DNA from 3 places in the Shewanella sp. Pdp11 genome. Region 1 is predicted to be linked to each of the others. Evidence: predicted binding sites of a transcription regulator. Region 1 holds the regulator's gene; each other region holds the start of a gene.

Region 1 (5,258 bases):
CCATCGCCGATGTGATGACCCGTAACTGCGTGACCATCACGGATAATGTATTGGCCGCCCAAGCGCTGCAAGTGATGGATTCCAAAAACATCAACGGATTAATTGTTATCGATAAAGACCGCCATCCTATCGGCGCTCTTAACATGCTAGACATGGTTAAAGCAGGAGTCATTTAATGCCACAGCAAGGATTTTACGGCCCAATCAGTGATGATGTGTGGCAACGCGCGCAAAAGATTAAACTGTTGATTTGTGACGTCGATGGAGTGTTTTCCGACGGCCGTATCTACTTAAGCAATAGCGGCGAAGAGCTAAAAGCCTTCCACACACGCGACGGCTATGGTGTGCGCTCGCTACTCACCAGCGGTTTTAATCTCGCCGTTATCACTGGACGTCAATCCAAAATCGTTGAAAACCGTATGACAGCCCTTGGGGTTACCCATATTTACCAAGGCGTAGATAATAAGTTCGAGCCCTATGAAGCATTGCTCGCACTCTATGGTGTCACCCCGGAAGAAGTAGCGTATATCGGTGATGATATTGTCGATTTACCCGTGATGAATGTCGTCGGTTTAGCGGTCAGTGTGGCCGATGGTCATCCCTATGTGCGTCAGCACGCCCACTTTGTCACTACGCTCAATGGCGGGCACGGTGCACTGCGTGAACTCACAGATCTGTTGCTACTCAGTCAAAATAAATTCACTTCGGCCCATGGAATGAGTATATGAGTCGTGTGACACTCGCAATTATCGCTTTTTTTGGAACCGCACTAGCGCTTTACTGGCAAGTGCAGAACAAACACAGCGGTGATACCGATAACCGAGTAAAAGATCAAAATACCCCAGATTTCATCGTTGAAGATCTGCGCAGTGTTGAGTTCAATGAACAAGGGCTAGTCAATAGCCGTGTGACGGCGAAAAACATGGAACATTATGATTCAACGAATCAAACTTTCTTTACTCAACCTGTTTATCTTGTTTATCCAGACCAAGGTAAAGCACAATGGCAACTCAGTGCAGATCAGGGCAAGCTAAACAAGGAAACGGGCAAGGTTGTACTCGAAAACAATGTTATTATTGATGCCATTAGCGCAGAAGAACCGATCCAGACCTTGTCCACCAGTTATCTGGAACTCGATCTCAATACTATGATAATGACCTCTGACCGTACCATTTACGTCACAGGGAAAGATTTTAATATTCAAGGCCAAGGCCTTTATGCCGACCTCAACGCGCAAGAAGTGAAATTGACCAGTCAGGTAGTAGGAACATATGAAGCAAAATAACGTATTACTTGCCAGCCTAATGCTAATAATGAGCATGAGCGCCTTTGCTAAAGTCGACGACCTAAAGCAGGAAGTTAAAATCAAAGCAGTGAGCCAAACGGCAGATATCAAGAACAACCAGATCATCTTCTTTGGTCCGGTGGAAGTTACCCAAGGCTCGATAAAAATCCAAGCAAATGAACTGCGTGCATTTTCTGCCGAAGGTGAAAATAGCAAAATTTTAGTGGCCACTGGTAACCCCGCAACTTACAACCAAGTGTTAGACGATGGCCGTCCAGCCTCGGCGAGCGCGAAAGAAATTCGTTACGATATGGCAAGCCGTACCCTGACACTGAAAGGCCAAGCTTCGTTAGATCAAGCGGGTAGCCAAGTGACGGGTAATGTGATCCGCTATAACATTATCCAGCAAAAATTGATTGCTGAGAGCACAGGTAGTGGTGACGATCGCGTGATCACTATTATTCAGCCAGAAAACTATCAAGATGATGCCAAACCTGACGCGCCAGCGGATAAACCTGTGAAAAAGCAGGACTCTAAATGACCCAAATCACCCTAAGAGCACAAAATCTGGCGAAGAGTTATAAGAGTCGCCAAGTGGTTAAAGACGTCAGTCTAACGGTAAAGACAGGTCAAGTTGTTGGACTACTCGGCCCAAACGGTGCGGGTAAAACCACCACCTTTTACATGGTCGTCGGTCTGGTTAAAAGCGATAAAGGCCACATCTTTATCGACGATGATGATTTAACCGCGGATCCTATGCACCTGCGCGCCCGCAAAGGCATAGGTTACTTGCCGCAGGAAGCCAGTATCTTCCGTAAGCTGACCGTCCATGACAACATCATGGCCGTACTGCAAACGCGCAAAGAATTGAAGAAAGAGCAAAGGGAAGAACAACTCGAGCATCTGCTCGAAGAATTCCACATCACCCACATCCGTGACAGCCAAGGCATGTCATTGTCGGGGGGCGAACGTCGCCGTGTCGAAATTGCACGGGCGTTAGCAGCAAATCCTAAGTTCATTTTGCTCGATGAACCCTTTGCGGGTGTCGATCCGATTTCAGTTATCGACATCAAAAAGATTATCGAACAGCTCAAAAGTCGAGGCCTTGGCGTGTTGATCACCGACCATAATGTTCGCGAGACATTAGATGTGTGTGAACATGCCTATATTGTGAGTCACGGAAACCTGATTGCCGAAGGAACACCTGCAGAGATCTTAGACAATCAGCAAGTTAGGGCTGTGTACTTAGGTGAACAATTCAGGCTATAGTTAATCAAGCGGAGCCAATGAAGGCAATTTGTGCCAGCATTGTGCTCCACTCAAGATGATAACAAGCGACCTCATCCAACAATAATAACGTAGGGATCAGCGGTAACATGAAAGCGTCACTCCAGCTCAAACTGGGTCAACAGTTAACCATGACGCCACAATTACAACAGGCCATTCGTCTGTTGCAACTGTCGTCATTAGAACTGCAGCAAGAGATCCAGCAAGCCTTAGATTCTAATCCCCTTCTCGAGCTGGAAGAGGATCAATTCGACGCCACTAAAGACCCTGTAAACCAAACGCTTTCCGATACGGATTTCAGTGAATCGAGCACTCTGCCGCCTGAGAAAGACAGCTCCACAATAGACACGGCAGAGTCCTTAACCAAAGAATCCATGCCCGACGAGCTCCCCATGGACACCACCTGGGATGAAGTGTTCACTGCCTCCCCTAATTCTGGCCCCGGCGGCAGTCGTGAAGATGATATGCCCTTCCAAGGTGAGACCAGTGAAGGCTTGTATGAGCACTTAGAATGGCAAAAAAACCTCACGCCGTTTTCTGAAACCGATTTAGCCATTGCCACCGCCATTATTGATGCCATCGACGATCAAGGCTATCTCACTCAAAGCACTGAAGAAATTCTCGAAGCCATGGGCAATCCTGAAGTTGAGCTTGACGAAGTTGAAGCCGTACTCAAGCGCATTCAACATTTTGATCCCATTGGTGTGGCCGCCCGCGATTTAAGCGAGTGCCTGCTGATCCAACTGTCGCATTTCGCCGCTGACACTCCACACCTCGAAAATGCCCGCATGTTGATCAAAGATCATTTAGATCTGATCGCCGCGCGCGATTTTAGATTGTTGATGCGTAAGACTAAATTAAAAGAGGATGAGTTAAGGGACGGCATCGCGCTTATCCAAACCCTCAATCCCCGCCCAGGTTTATTGATTACGCCCAACGATGACGAATACGTCATCCCAGATGTGTCTGTGTCGAAGAAGAATGGCCGCTGGGTGGTTGAACTGAACCCAGACTGCATGCCAAAAATCAATGTAAATCAACATTATGCATCGATGGCGCGCAGTACTAAAAACCAAGCCGATAGCCAATTTATTCGTGGCCATCTGCAAGAGGCTAAATGGTTTATCAAAAGCCTAGAAAGCCGTAACGACACTTTACTTAAAGTTGCGAATTGCATAGTGCAATATCAGCAAGGTTTCTTCGAATACGGTGAAGAAGCCATGAAACCTATGGTGCTTAACGATATTGCCGAAGCGGTAGAAATGCATGAGTCCACCATCTCACGGGTGACCACCCAAAAATACATGCATACCCCTAAGGGACTTTTTGAACTAAAATACTTCTTCTCTAGCCACGTCGGAACTGACGATGGTGGGGAGTGCTCATCCACAGCAATCAGAGCCTTCATTAAGAAACTGGTTGCAGCGGAAAACCAGAAAAAACCATTAAGCGACAGTAAGATGGCACAACTTCTGGCAGAACAAGGGATCAACGTAGCCCGCAGAACCATTGCGAAGTACCGAGAGGCTATGCTCATTCCGCCTTCTAATCAGCGTAAAAGTTTATAACCTACAGTGGATATCGGAGGACGTTTCTATGCAAATAAACCTGAGTGGACACCATGTCGAAATTACCGAATCGTTACGCGCATATGTAGAAGAAAAGTTTTCAAAACTTGAACGCCATTTCGAACAGATCAATAATGTGCACGTTGTGCTCAATGTCGAGAAAATGCAACAGATTGCCGAAGCGAGAATAAATCTTATCGGTGGTGAAGTTTTTGCAACTTCAGAGCATGCTGACATGTATGCCGCTATAGACGCCCTGATTGACAAGCTTGATCGTCAGGTTATTAAACACAAAGAGAAGTTAACAAAACACTAATAATGGAACTTTGTACCATACTGCGGCCGGAGTGCACTACCTGCGCCACTCCGGGCAGCAAGAAAAAGGTACTGGAACTCATCAGCGACTTAGTCGCTGCCCAGTACCCGACCCTCTCATCTCAAGAGATATTCGAAAGCCTAGTGGCGCGCGAAAAGATGGGGAGCACAGGTATAGGGAACGGCATCGCCATTCCACATGGTCGATTAACCGATATAAATCAGCCCATTGCCATACTCATTAAGTGTGAAGAGCCGATAGCATTCGATGCTATCGATAAGCAACCTGTTGATATTTTATTTGCACTACTGGTGCCTGCTGACCAATGTCAGCAACACTTAAGTACCTTGTCTTGCATGGCCGAAAAGCTGAGCGACAAGCAAATATTAAAACAATTACGCAAGACGCATGATGAAACGGAACTCTATCAGGTAATCACTGGATGAAACTGGTCATAGTGTCGGGCCGCTCAGGCTCAGGTAAATCTGTCGCCCTAAGGGTACTCGAAGATCTCGGCTATTACTGTGTCGATAACCTTCCCTTGCCCTTAATCGGCACTTTGCTTGAGCAACTCAAAGGCAGTAACGATCTCGTCGCCATCAGTGTCGACGTGCGTAACATGCCAGAGCAGGACAAGGTTCTAGTTAAACAACTCGCGAGCCTACCTCCTGATACTGAGTTAACGAGCTTCTTCCTCAATTCTAGCGATAAAATTCTGCTTAAGCGTTACAGCGAGACTCGCCGTTTGCACCCTTTGTCAAAGAGCCAAGTCTCTTTACAAGAAGCAATAAAACGGGAAGGGA
Region 2 (5,258 bases), 2.4 Mb from region 1:
GTTTGACGTTGTCAGGAAGATTAATGCCGAAATTTTTGAGCATAGTCATAAAGGTTTGCTCGGTATAACTGGTTTTTTCACCCGTTCCCGGCAAACCAACCACTAAGCCATAACCGATCAACTGGTTACTGCGTACGCCCTGCACATTGGCAATATCTTTAATTCGTTCAGCCTGACTAGGTAGAGAAAACACTAGCACGGCAATAGTTAACATCAGCTTATATTTCATGATACGACTCCTTAGAAGGGCCACCAGTCGCTCATAAAGAACTGGCTTAACCAGCCTACTTTTTGAGCATCTGCAAAAGTGCCTGTGCCACTGTATTGAATACGGGCATTGGCCATTCGCGTTGAATCGATAGTGTTATCGGGTTTAATGTCCTGCGAGCGAACGAGACCAGTGACACGAATAAACTCATCACCGTTATTGATTGAGATCCATTTTTCGCCGCGGATCACTAAGCTGCCGTTATTCAACACTTGCATCACGTTTGCCGAGATGCTGCCATCTAAACTGTTGCTCTGATCCGCATCCGATTCACGTTTAGTGTTCATGCTATCTTTATAACGTAAATCAATTGGCACTCCGCCAATAGACACGTTACTGCCACCGGCAAAAATGGGGTCTAAAGTCATGTCGGAGCCTTTTTTAATCTGATTGCCTGCACTCTTCTTAGCTTGAGTCGACTCTTTCAAAACGATAGTGATAATGTCACCCACTTTGTGAGCACGAATATCCGAATACAAGCTAGATGCTTGACTGTCTTGATAAATAGAGCCAGTCGCGGCAATTTTTGTTGGCGGAGCCTCTGGGTATACCGGCGCGTAAAAGGGATCATCCGCAAGGGGTTTCTTTTGCGTCGAGCTACAGGCTGCAAGCAATAACGCGACGGCCACCACAAGATATCTAGCCATGATGTTTGCCTCTATAAATTCTGAGTCACATAAGACAGCATTTGATCTACCGCTGAAATCACTTTTGAGTTCATCTCGTAAATGCGCTGACTTTCGATAAGGTTCACCAGTTCTTCGGTCACGTTAACGTTAGAGGTTTCTAAGGCGCCTTGACGAATCGCTCCCATACCATCTAACGAAGCGGTACCTTGAATTGGCGTGCCGCTCGCACCAGTTTCCGTGTATAAGTTTTGCCCCATGGGATCTAGACCCGATGGATTAATAAAATCCGTCATAGTCAACTGACCCACAACTTGGTTCTCAGCAGTACCAGGGGTTTTCACTGAAACTTCACCCTCCGCGGAAACGGTAATACTGGTCGCATTGTCAGGAATAGTGATCGCGGGTTGCAACAAGTAGCCAGAACCGGGTGTCACAATCTGGCCCGTATCGTCTAAGGTAAACTGACCATTTCGGGTATAGGCTGCAGTACCATCAGGTAGCTGGATTTCAAAAAAGCCTGGGCCTTCAATCATCAAATCCAATGAGTTATCTGTAGTCAGCATGTTGCCTTGGGTAAACATTTTCTGTGTGGCGACGACTTTGGTACCCGCACCTATGTTTAACCCATTAGGTAACTTAGTGTTAGAAGCGCTGACACCGCCCGCTTGGTTAACTGTTTGGTAAAGCAAATCTTCAAATACTGCACGACTTTTCTTGTAGCCCACAGTGCTGGCGTTCGCCACGTTGTTTGAGATCACCGCAATGTCAGTTTGCTGTGCGTCTAAGCCAGTTTTACTAATCCATAACGCCGGATGCATAATCTATCTCCTAACTAATACGCATTAATGAGGATGAAGCGCGATCATTTTCTTCCGCGGTTTTCATCATCTTGACTTGCAATTCAAACTGACGCTGAAGGTCAATCAAAGACACCATTTCATCGACAGGGTTTACGTTACTGCCTTCCACTGCACCACTTTCAATACCTACGCTAGGATCGGCTGGTGCTGGTTCTCCTGACATTTGTCGAAATAATCCATCTTCACCACGCATCATCTGCGCATTGCCGGGATTAACGAGTTTCAAGCGACCAACTTCTTCCACCACTTCAGCGGTAGCGCCCTGAGGTCGAACAGAAATAATGCCATCCTGAGAAATTGAAACCTTCTCAATAGGGAGCGGCAACACTATGGGGCCCGCATCTCCCATAACAGGATTTCCCCTGTCATTGTGTAGTAAACCCGTAGAGTCGAAACTTAAACTGCCTGAGCGGGTATAGGCTTCACTGCCATCTTTTGCCTGCACGGCAAACCAGCCGTCGCCTTTAATGGCAACATCGAGATCTCGTCCAGTGGTTTTTATGGGACCAGAGCGAAAATTAGCTGACGGAGATTCTGTCATCGCAAACACCCTGGAAGGCAATCCTTCACCGAAGGCCTGCATCGAGCGAGCTTGTGCCATATCGGATTTAAAACCGTCGGTATTAGCATTGGCTAAGTTGTTCGCACGGAGCGCCAGCTCATTCATATTTTGCTTGGCGCCACTCATGGCGACATAAAGGAATTTGTCCACAGACTGCTCCGTCAAATTTTCTACATGACAATAGCAAAGCAAGCATCGTGCCAATAAAATTGACATTTAATTTACTGATAGAATTGAAGAATAAGGAAATGAAGTGAATTGATAGCAGGATAAAGGCTAAGTGTTGCCACTGGCGGCAACACTTAGTCAAACAATGTAATGATTAGCGGATTTGTAATACGGTTTGTTGCAGTGTGTTGTTCACTTCAAGGGTACGAGAGTTCGCTTGGAAGTTACGCTGCGCCGAAATCAAATCGACCAGTTCAGTGGTCAAATCGATATTCGATTGCTCTAACGCCGATGAACTTATGCTACCAAAAGTACCACTGTTTGCCTCACCAGCAAGAGCCGGGCCAGAATTCAAACTGGCTTTCCACGACGTATTACCCACTTGTGTTAAACCTTGTTCGTTAGCAAATCGAACCAAGGCAACCCGTGCTAAAGGCACAGTTGAACCGTTCGAGTAACTTGCAGTAATTAAACCATCAGCACCAATTTCAACGTTAGTTAAACGACCAACAGTAGTACCGTCTTGTGTTAACTCTGTTGCCGCAAAAGGAGCAGCATATTGCGTTGGCGCATTAAACTTAATAGTTAAGTCTTGAGTTCCATCCGCTCCAGCACCTAAAACGCCTGCACCACCCACACCTAAAGTCTCAGTCTTAACGACCGCTGGATCACTACCGGTATAGACACCAACAGAATTGAACTTAAGTACAGAGCCCTTCCAACCGCTAGTTGTTTGCGCTGTACCGGTTGAGTCAGGGTTACCATCGCCCGTAGTATCCGTTTGATAAGTACCAGCAGCACCAGCTAAATCGACTTGTTTACCATCAATAGCGTAATAAGCCACCCAATTGCTCTCTCCATTATAAGAGGCATCATTAGGCTTAACAAAATAGGTTGTCATGATATGTGGCTCACCGAGTGAGTCATACATTGTCATTGAAGTAACATTATTGTACGTCTTAGGGTCTAGAGGATCGAATGCAGCAGGGTCAAGGGTACTTTCCTTAGCATTTAGATTCATTTGTAAACTGACATTTTCAGTTTTTACAGGGCTACCTGCAGTATCCGGGATCTGCACTGGTTTCGCTGTAGTCAAACTTACCGATGTCGAATTACCATCTTTATCCACAGGGAATGTCTGCAAAAAATTACCAGCAGAATCAACCATGTAGTTATTTGAATCGACTTTAAATGCCCCTGCTCGAGTAAATGAATGGTCAAGACTGCCTATTTCAGAAGCAGTGACAAAAAAACCACCACCTTTAATTGCCATATCGAGTGAATTACTTGTCAACTGTAAGCTGCCTTGATGGAATTGCTGGGCGACTTGACTCGTTGCAACACCACCACCGACAGCAGTTTTAGAATTTGAAAAGATAGAATTAGCGTAAACATCCGCAAATTCAGCACGCGACTCTTTAAAGCCAATGGTATTCGCATTCGCAATGTTGTTCGCCGTGGTGTTTAAATCTTTCTGTGCGGCAGAAATGCCACTCAATGCAATGTTAAACGACATAATTCACCTCTACTTTTGACTCTATTCAATTGCGGACAACTAACGCCCAATTCGGATTCTAAAAAATTATCTTGTATAAATTTAAGTTTCAGACACAGCTAACACATCGGTTAACTTGATCCCCATACCGCCTCTCAAGTTGAGAATGGCGCCAGTACTGGCCGTACCAAGAGAGACACTGGTCACATGGGCATAAGTTGAAACAGGCAGTTCTTGGGATTTTCCATCAACTAACCCACTCGCCTTAATCGTATAGTTGCCTGCGGTCACAGGTTTTCCATCTTTATCTAAACCATCCCAGTTCACATCGACGTTACCACCGTCACTGCCATCGACTTTAAAGGTGGTCACAACTTGGCCCTTCTCATCTTCAACACGCACAGTAATCTCTGGAATTTTATTAGGGGTACTGACCACACCTTTCATCGTTGGGCTTTCAGCTGAAATATTGCCAGTATCAGTTGGGATCAACACCTTGCGACCAACGAGTCCCGATGCCTGCAGTGCTTGGCTCGACGTCATAACACTGTTTAAGTTAACTATTTCATCATTTAACTTACTGATACCATCAACTGTCGAAAATGATGCCATCTGCGCAATCATTTGGTCGTTGTCGACGGGCTTAAAAGGGTCCTGCATCGATAACTGTTGGCTTAATAACGAGAAAAAATCATCTTGAGTTAATTGTTGGCTTTTCGCTTCCGGTACTATCGAATCTTTTGGCAGTCGTATGCCATCAAGAAACGGATTACCCGTTGAACTGGTTGATGAGTTGGTCGTCACAGCATTTGATTGACTCTTATTTTGAGCCGTCTGCGCCGATGCTTGGTTAATTTGATTAATGAGGCTCACAGCTTACCTCCTAAGTAACACATGTTATTTACCCATCCCAAGTGTTTGTTGCAGCATAGACTTAGCTGCTTCAGCGACTTGAACATTCATTTGATATGAGCGCGAAGCAGAAATCATATCTGCCATTTCTTCCATGACATTAACATTCGGTTTATAAATAAAGCCGTCCGCATCCGCCATCGGATGATCGGGCGAGTATTCTTTTAGTAGTGGTTTATCACTTTCAACAATGCCTTTTACCGCCACACCTTGAGAGGCTTGTTGCTGACTTTGCGCTTTGGCCATTTCAGCTTCGAAAATAGGATGACGGGAACGATAGGTCTTATCTACGCTACTCGAGACGGAATCAGCGTTAGCTATGTTACTCGCAGTGGTGTTCAACCTGACCGATTGAGCCGACATT
Region 3 (5,258 bases), 2.4 Mb from region 1:
ATTGTCGGGCTGGAGTCAATTTTGGTCCGAAGATTGCTGGCTTTTGTTACTCACAAAAATGAGACGCGTAGAGTGTGAGTGATTTAATGGCCTGTACACCCACAAATGAGGTAACTCCAATGCTAAAGCGTGTGATTATTCCCTTAACATTACTGATGTTAGGTGGATGTGTGGCTAAATCGGTTACACCGCCCAAGCCGAGTTTAGTGGATGGCAATGGGTTGCCGCCAACGGCAGTGATCAACCATTTAGCACAGCGAATAGTGACAGAGCTCGTTAAGCAAAATGATGCTCTGCGTTCTGATCAACCAATTGTCGTCGCAACCCCAGTATTAGTAGGTGACATGAATGGTACAAATGCGTTGGCGCAGCAGTTACAGCAAGGATTAATGACGTCGCTCCATAGCTTTCAGTTTAATGTGGTTGATTTAAATTTAGCTGATGGCTTGAGAGTGACGGCTAATGGGGATTTTATTTTGACGCGAGATTGGCAACAATTGTCGAAAAATCTTCCCGTTGAGCATCTTGTCGTTTCGACTATGAGCCCAGTTACCAATGGTATGGCGATCAATACTCGGATTGTGAATATAAGTAACAATCGCGTGGTATCGGCCTCTCAAACTTTTGTGACTCAAAAAGAGTTGGCAAACTACATGCAGCCATCGGAGCAAATTGTGTCACAAAATGGCGTCTTATATCGTCAGGCGAGTCCAGGCATGAATGAAGTGCGTGTTTTAGGAGATGGAAAATGAAACGCTACCTGTTATTTATTGCGGCGCTAATGCTAACTGGCTGCGCGGCTAAAGATAGATATGTGCAATGGGAAGATGTGCCGCCGCCGAGTTTTCCTAAGTTAACGGCCATAGGATATGCGCCTTTAGCGACTCAACCGGCTAAAGAGCAATCACAAAGAGTGTTGATGGCCATGCAAGCATCAAAAATTGTGGCCTACCGTGAATTAGCGGAACAAGTATATGGGCAGAAAATAACGGCAAACAGCAGTGTCAGTGATTGGATGTTGACGGACGATAATGTTAAAGCATCGGTTTCTGGCGTGATCCGTGGGGCGCGGGTCGTTAAGAGTTATCCGGCTGGCGATCATTATGTTACTGAGTTAGAACTGGATTTTTCACGGGTATGGGCACTGTATCAACAACAGAGCCGTCCACAGCGAGTGAAAGAAGTCACGTATTTCTAGTCATTTCTACATGACTCTATTGAGCCGCGAACTATACGAGTAGTATGCGGCTTTTCTATTTCTGCAAAGTACTAAAGTTTAATCTTTAATCAGAGCAGAGCTTAGAAGCTGGAAATACAGAGTAGGAATTGATGCGCCTGTTAGGCTTTTAAATCATTACCTAAACTTGAGATAGTTGAGGTCTTGCCTTTATCGTTATACGTAAGGCTGGAGGCGTTTCTGCTGGCTTGTAAAGCTTGAGCGAAGCGATTGAGACTGGCTAAATTCATCTCAATTAAACTGGCATTTTGATCGTTCAATGCTTTGCATTCAGTTAATGCGTCTTTGACAACGGCCATTTTATGTACGAGTTCGGTTTGCTGAGTGAGTTGAGACTTATCAGTGTGGTTTGCCAAAATGTCATCATTAGTTTTGAGTTCTTTCAGACATTGTGATTTTTCGTTAGCAAGAGAAAGCAGTAAATCGGCGTTTTGGTCAACCAAAGCGCCTTTTTCCTTGAGTATGATTTGCTTAAGAACAGCCAAATGGGCGTGTTGTAGATCTACCAGTTTAGCTATTTCAGTCATAGTTACTCTTTATTCAAGTCATTAAGTTCGGCTTCAAAACTTGCAATATTGGCAGCCAACTTTTCAGGGTCAATTTTATAGCGGCCTTCGGCGATAGCCTGTTTAATTTCGGCCACTTTCTTTTGATCAACTTCAGGAAGGCTCGCCATTTTAGTCTGAGCTCCTTGCAGTTGTTGCGCTTGCGCTGTAATCACCACTGAGTCGGTTCTTTGTGGTGTTGTCGATTTTGTGGCAACTTGAGCAGATTGATCGCTGCTAGTTTTAGTTGCACCTGAACGAACTTGTGCGGTCGTTGCAGTGTTGAGTTTGCTAATATCAATTGCCATTTTCGGCTCCAGCGTCGTGTGTACGGGATTTCTTAACTGGGGTATCGGCAGCTTATAAAAAAGCTTTAGATTATTTTACATTCTTACTTCAACTTCGCCAATGCCCGTGACTATAGCATCTAGTTCTTTGTTTGAACTGCTATTTTTGACTCTGATCCGATCGCCTTTATTGCCATCTTGTAGGGCTTCGCCTACTGTTTTGAGTTCGAATGAGTTAGAACGAACATAAATAGATACCGAGTCGTTTTTACACACGAAGCATAAGTTATTGCTCAATATAGGATAATCCTTCGAGACGCGTCGTTTGACTCGCACACCAGCTAATTTACTTGGGTCATCAAATTCAGCGCCCCGTAAACTATTTTGCTCAATGTAACGGATTTCAACTTGGCTAGGGGAGATGAGTTCGCCAGGCGCTAAGGTTTCAGTTGAGACAACAACGGGGAATAAAATATCCACTCTAACCGAGATATAAATTTGCCAAGGGTAAGCGAGCTCTTGCGTATCGCAGCTGACTTTTAGGGTGTTATTACGGCTAATTTCCCTGTCACTCGCCAATTCAACCTTAATCGGCGACGAGCATTGTGACGGCAGCATTCTTGCGTCAACTAATTGCGGCGAAATATCGACTTTGGCATTAGTTGGCACAGATATTTTTTCTGAAATAAGCGCTTTAGCTAATTCTGAGATGGCCGATACGGTGGGAACAATAGGCTCTGCACTCGCAAAAGCGGGCATGAAGAGGGTGAAAACACTAAAAAAACAGACTAAATTTACTTTCATAATGAAGAGACTAGCTTGTAACGCCAGAATGCACCTATACTTTTATCAAGTTCGAAGCTGACCACTGTAATAATAATTTGCATCACTGTCAGAAGATTGACTCAGTTTCGACTATGTTTATCGATAGATAAGACGTAAGCAATTAATATGCCTATACTCAAACGAGTCATAGGGCCGTACATAAACAGAACAACAAGGCAGAGTTATGTCGAGTATTCTTGATTCAGTCAACAAACGAACCCAGCTCGTTGGTCAAAACCGTTTAGAATTGCTGCTTTTTAAGTTAAACGGTCGTCAACGGTTTGGGATTAACGTGTTTAAGGTGAAAGAAGTACTGCAGTGCCCACCACTGACCACTTTGCCTAAACTTAATCCTTATGTAAAAGGTGTCGCGCATATTCGCGGTACGACTATTTCAGTTATTGATTTGAGTGCGGCAACAGGCGGTAGACCTTTAGCGAGTACTGAAAACTGCTTCATCATTATTTCTGAATATAACCGCAGCGTTCAAGGCTTCTTAGTCAGTTCGGTTGAGCGGATTATCAACATGAATTGGGAAGCGATTATGCCTCCTCCTCAAGGTGCGGGTCGTTATTCTTATCTAACGGCTGTGACTGAGATTGAAGGTGAATTGGTTGAAATTCTCGACGTTGAAAAAATCTTAGATGAGATTTCACCGGTTAAAACTGCCATCAGTGAAGAAGCTAATGAAAAGCTGACCCTCGACAGAACCCAGCATTATCATATTATGGTTATCGATGATTCTGCCGTGGCGCGTAAGCAGATTATTCGTTCACTCGAGTCATTGAACTTACAAATTGATACCGCAAAAGATGGCCGAGAAGCATTAGATAAGCTCAAAGAAATCGCCAAAGAAATGGACAATGTTGCTGATGAAATCCCTCTTATTATCTCAGACATTGAGATGCCTGAGATGGATGGTTATACCCTGACCGCGGAGATCCGAGATGATCCTAAGCTCAAGCATATTAAAGTGGTACTGCATACGTCGTTAAGTGGAGTATTCAATCAGGCAATGGTTCAAAAAGTGGGGGCCAATGACTTTATCGCTAAGTTTAATCCCGACGAACTGGCTGCTGCAGTGAATAAGCACTTAAGTTTGTAAGTTCAGTAGTTAGTACCTATATATGCTTTACGCTATAATCTCGACTTTGTAACATGATGGTTTCGCACTGATTTTGGTGCTTGCAATAGGATTTAGGATGTGAATGTGCCAAATAAATCACTCGCTGAGGCTGAATATAATCAATTTAGATTGTTCTTAGAGCAACACAGCGGCATCGTACTGGGTGAAAATAAGCAATATCTGGTGCGCAGTCGTCTTGCTCCTTTAATGGGGAAATATAACCTGCCATCCTTATCCGATGTGGTTAAGCATTCGATGAAGCCAACGGAACGTGCGCTTCGGGCAGAAGTGATTGATGCTATGACGACCAATGAAACCCTGTGGTTTCGTGATCGTTATCCATTTGAGTTATTGCATAACGTTTTGTTACCTGAGTATAGTCGTTTAGGTCGTCCACTTAAGATTTGGTCGGCCGCGTGTTCGTCTGGGCAAGAACCCTATTCACTGGCGATGACGATTCTTGAGTATCAACAAAAGAAGCCTGGTGCACTTGCTGGTAGTGCTTCGATTCAAGCTACGGATTTATCGCCTTCCATGTTGGAACGCTGCAAAAATGCTGAGTACGATAGCTTGGCATTAGCACGCGGTTTATCCGAAGAGCGTAAGCGTCAGTTTTTTGATGCTTTGCCTTCAGGCAATATGAAGTTAAAGGATAATGTTAAGCGTTTAGTGAACTTTAGAGCACATAATCTGCTTGAAAGTTATAGCTTACTTGGTAAGTTCGACATTATTTTTTGCCGCAATGTGCTGATTTATTTTGCGCCTGAGGCAAAGGCAAAAATTTTGCGGCAATTCGCTGCCGCTCTTAATCCAAAAGGCATTCTATTTCTTGGTGCTTCCGAATCTATCGCTGGTTTAACGGACGAGTTTGATATGGTCCGTTGTAACCCAGGGATTTATTACCAGAAAAAGACTTAAGTCTACAGCTTTAAAGAAAATTACCGACATTTGTCGGTAATTTTTTACCCATCACTTGCTTATCCTAATTGTTATTTTCATTGTCTCCTGATGTTGGCACATGAATTGCTTTGTTTCCGTGAGTAACACGAGGAGGCAATTTTATGGCGATCAATTTTGATAATGCACTGGGTGTGCATCAGTACACTCTCGGTATTAGAGCGCAGCGAGCTGAAGTCATTTCGAGCAATATCGCTAACGCCGATACGCCACATTATAAAGCCCGCGATGTTGATTTTTCTGCGGCAATGCAGGCCGCACGAGGCCAACAGCAGCAGCGT

The links. The regulator sigma-54, encoded in region 1, starts transcription at its own class of promoters, with help from an activator protein. The targets are predictions, from matches to a motif close to GTTGGCACGNNNNTNGNNT.
Region 2: the regulator sigma-54 is predicted to act here: its motif matches at 2,506-2,524, upstream of flgF (flagellar basal-body rod protein FlgF).
Region 3: the regulator sigma-54 is predicted to act here: its motif matches at 3,010-3,028, upstream of flgA (flagellar basal body P-ring formation chaperone FlgA).

Annotation. Positions count from the first base shown of each region.
Region 1 is NZ_CP015194.1:1,397,769-1,403,026, reverse strand. It holds gene AYJ58_RS06185 (KpsF/GutQ family sugar-phosphate isomerase) at 1-176, shown strand, start outside; gene kdsC (3-deoxy-manno-octulosonate-8-phosphatase KdsC) at 176-727, shown strand; gene lptC (LPS export ABC transporter periplasmic protein LptC) at 724-1,284, shown strand; gene lptA (lipopolysaccharide transport periplasmic protein LptA) at 1,271-1,825, shown strand; gene lptB (LPS export ABC transporter ATP-binding protein) at 1,822-2,553, shown strand; gene AYJ58_RS06160 (RNA polymerase factor sigma-54) at 2,661-4,139, shown strand; gene hpf (ribosome hibernation promoting factor) at 4,168-4,455, shown strand; gene ptsN (PTS IIA-like nitrogen regulatory protein PtsN) at 4,458-4,901, shown strand; gene rapZ (RNase adapter RapZ) at 4,898-5,258, shown strand, end outside.
Region 2 is NZ_CP015194.1:3,937,060-3,942,317, forward strand. It holds gene AYJ58_RS17420 (flagellar basal body P-ring protein FlgI) at 1-229, opposite strand, end outside; gene flgH (flagellar basal body L-ring protein FlgH) at 241-915, opposite strand; gene flgG (flagellar basal-body rod protein FlgG) at 927-1,715, opposite strand; gene flgF (flagellar basal-body rod protein FlgF) at 1,726-2,469, opposite strand; gene flgE (flagellar hook protein FlgE) at 2,642-4,003, opposite strand; gene flgD (flagellar hook assembly protein FlgD) at 4,085-4,855, opposite strand; gene flgC (flagellar basal body rod protein FlgC) at 4,880-5,258, opposite strand, start outside.
Region 3 is NZ_CP015194.1:3,942,586-3,947,843, reverse strand. It holds gene AYJ58_RS17490 (FlgO family outer membrane protein) at 120-752, shown strand; gene AYJ58_RS17485 (LPP20 family lipoprotein) at 749-1,198, shown strand; gene AYJ58_RS17480 (flagella synthesis protein FlgN) at 1,339-1,764, opposite strand; gene flgM (flagellar biosynthesis anti-sigma factor FlgM) at 1,767-2,090, opposite strand; gene flgA (flagellar basal body P-ring formation chaperone FlgA) at 2,166-2,873, opposite strand; gene AYJ58_RS17465 (chemotaxis protein CheV) at 3,079-3,999, shown strand; gene AYJ58_RS17460 (CheR family methyltransferase) at 4,099-4,938, shown strand; gene flgB (flagellar basal body rod protein FlgB) at 5,082-5,258, shown strand, end outside.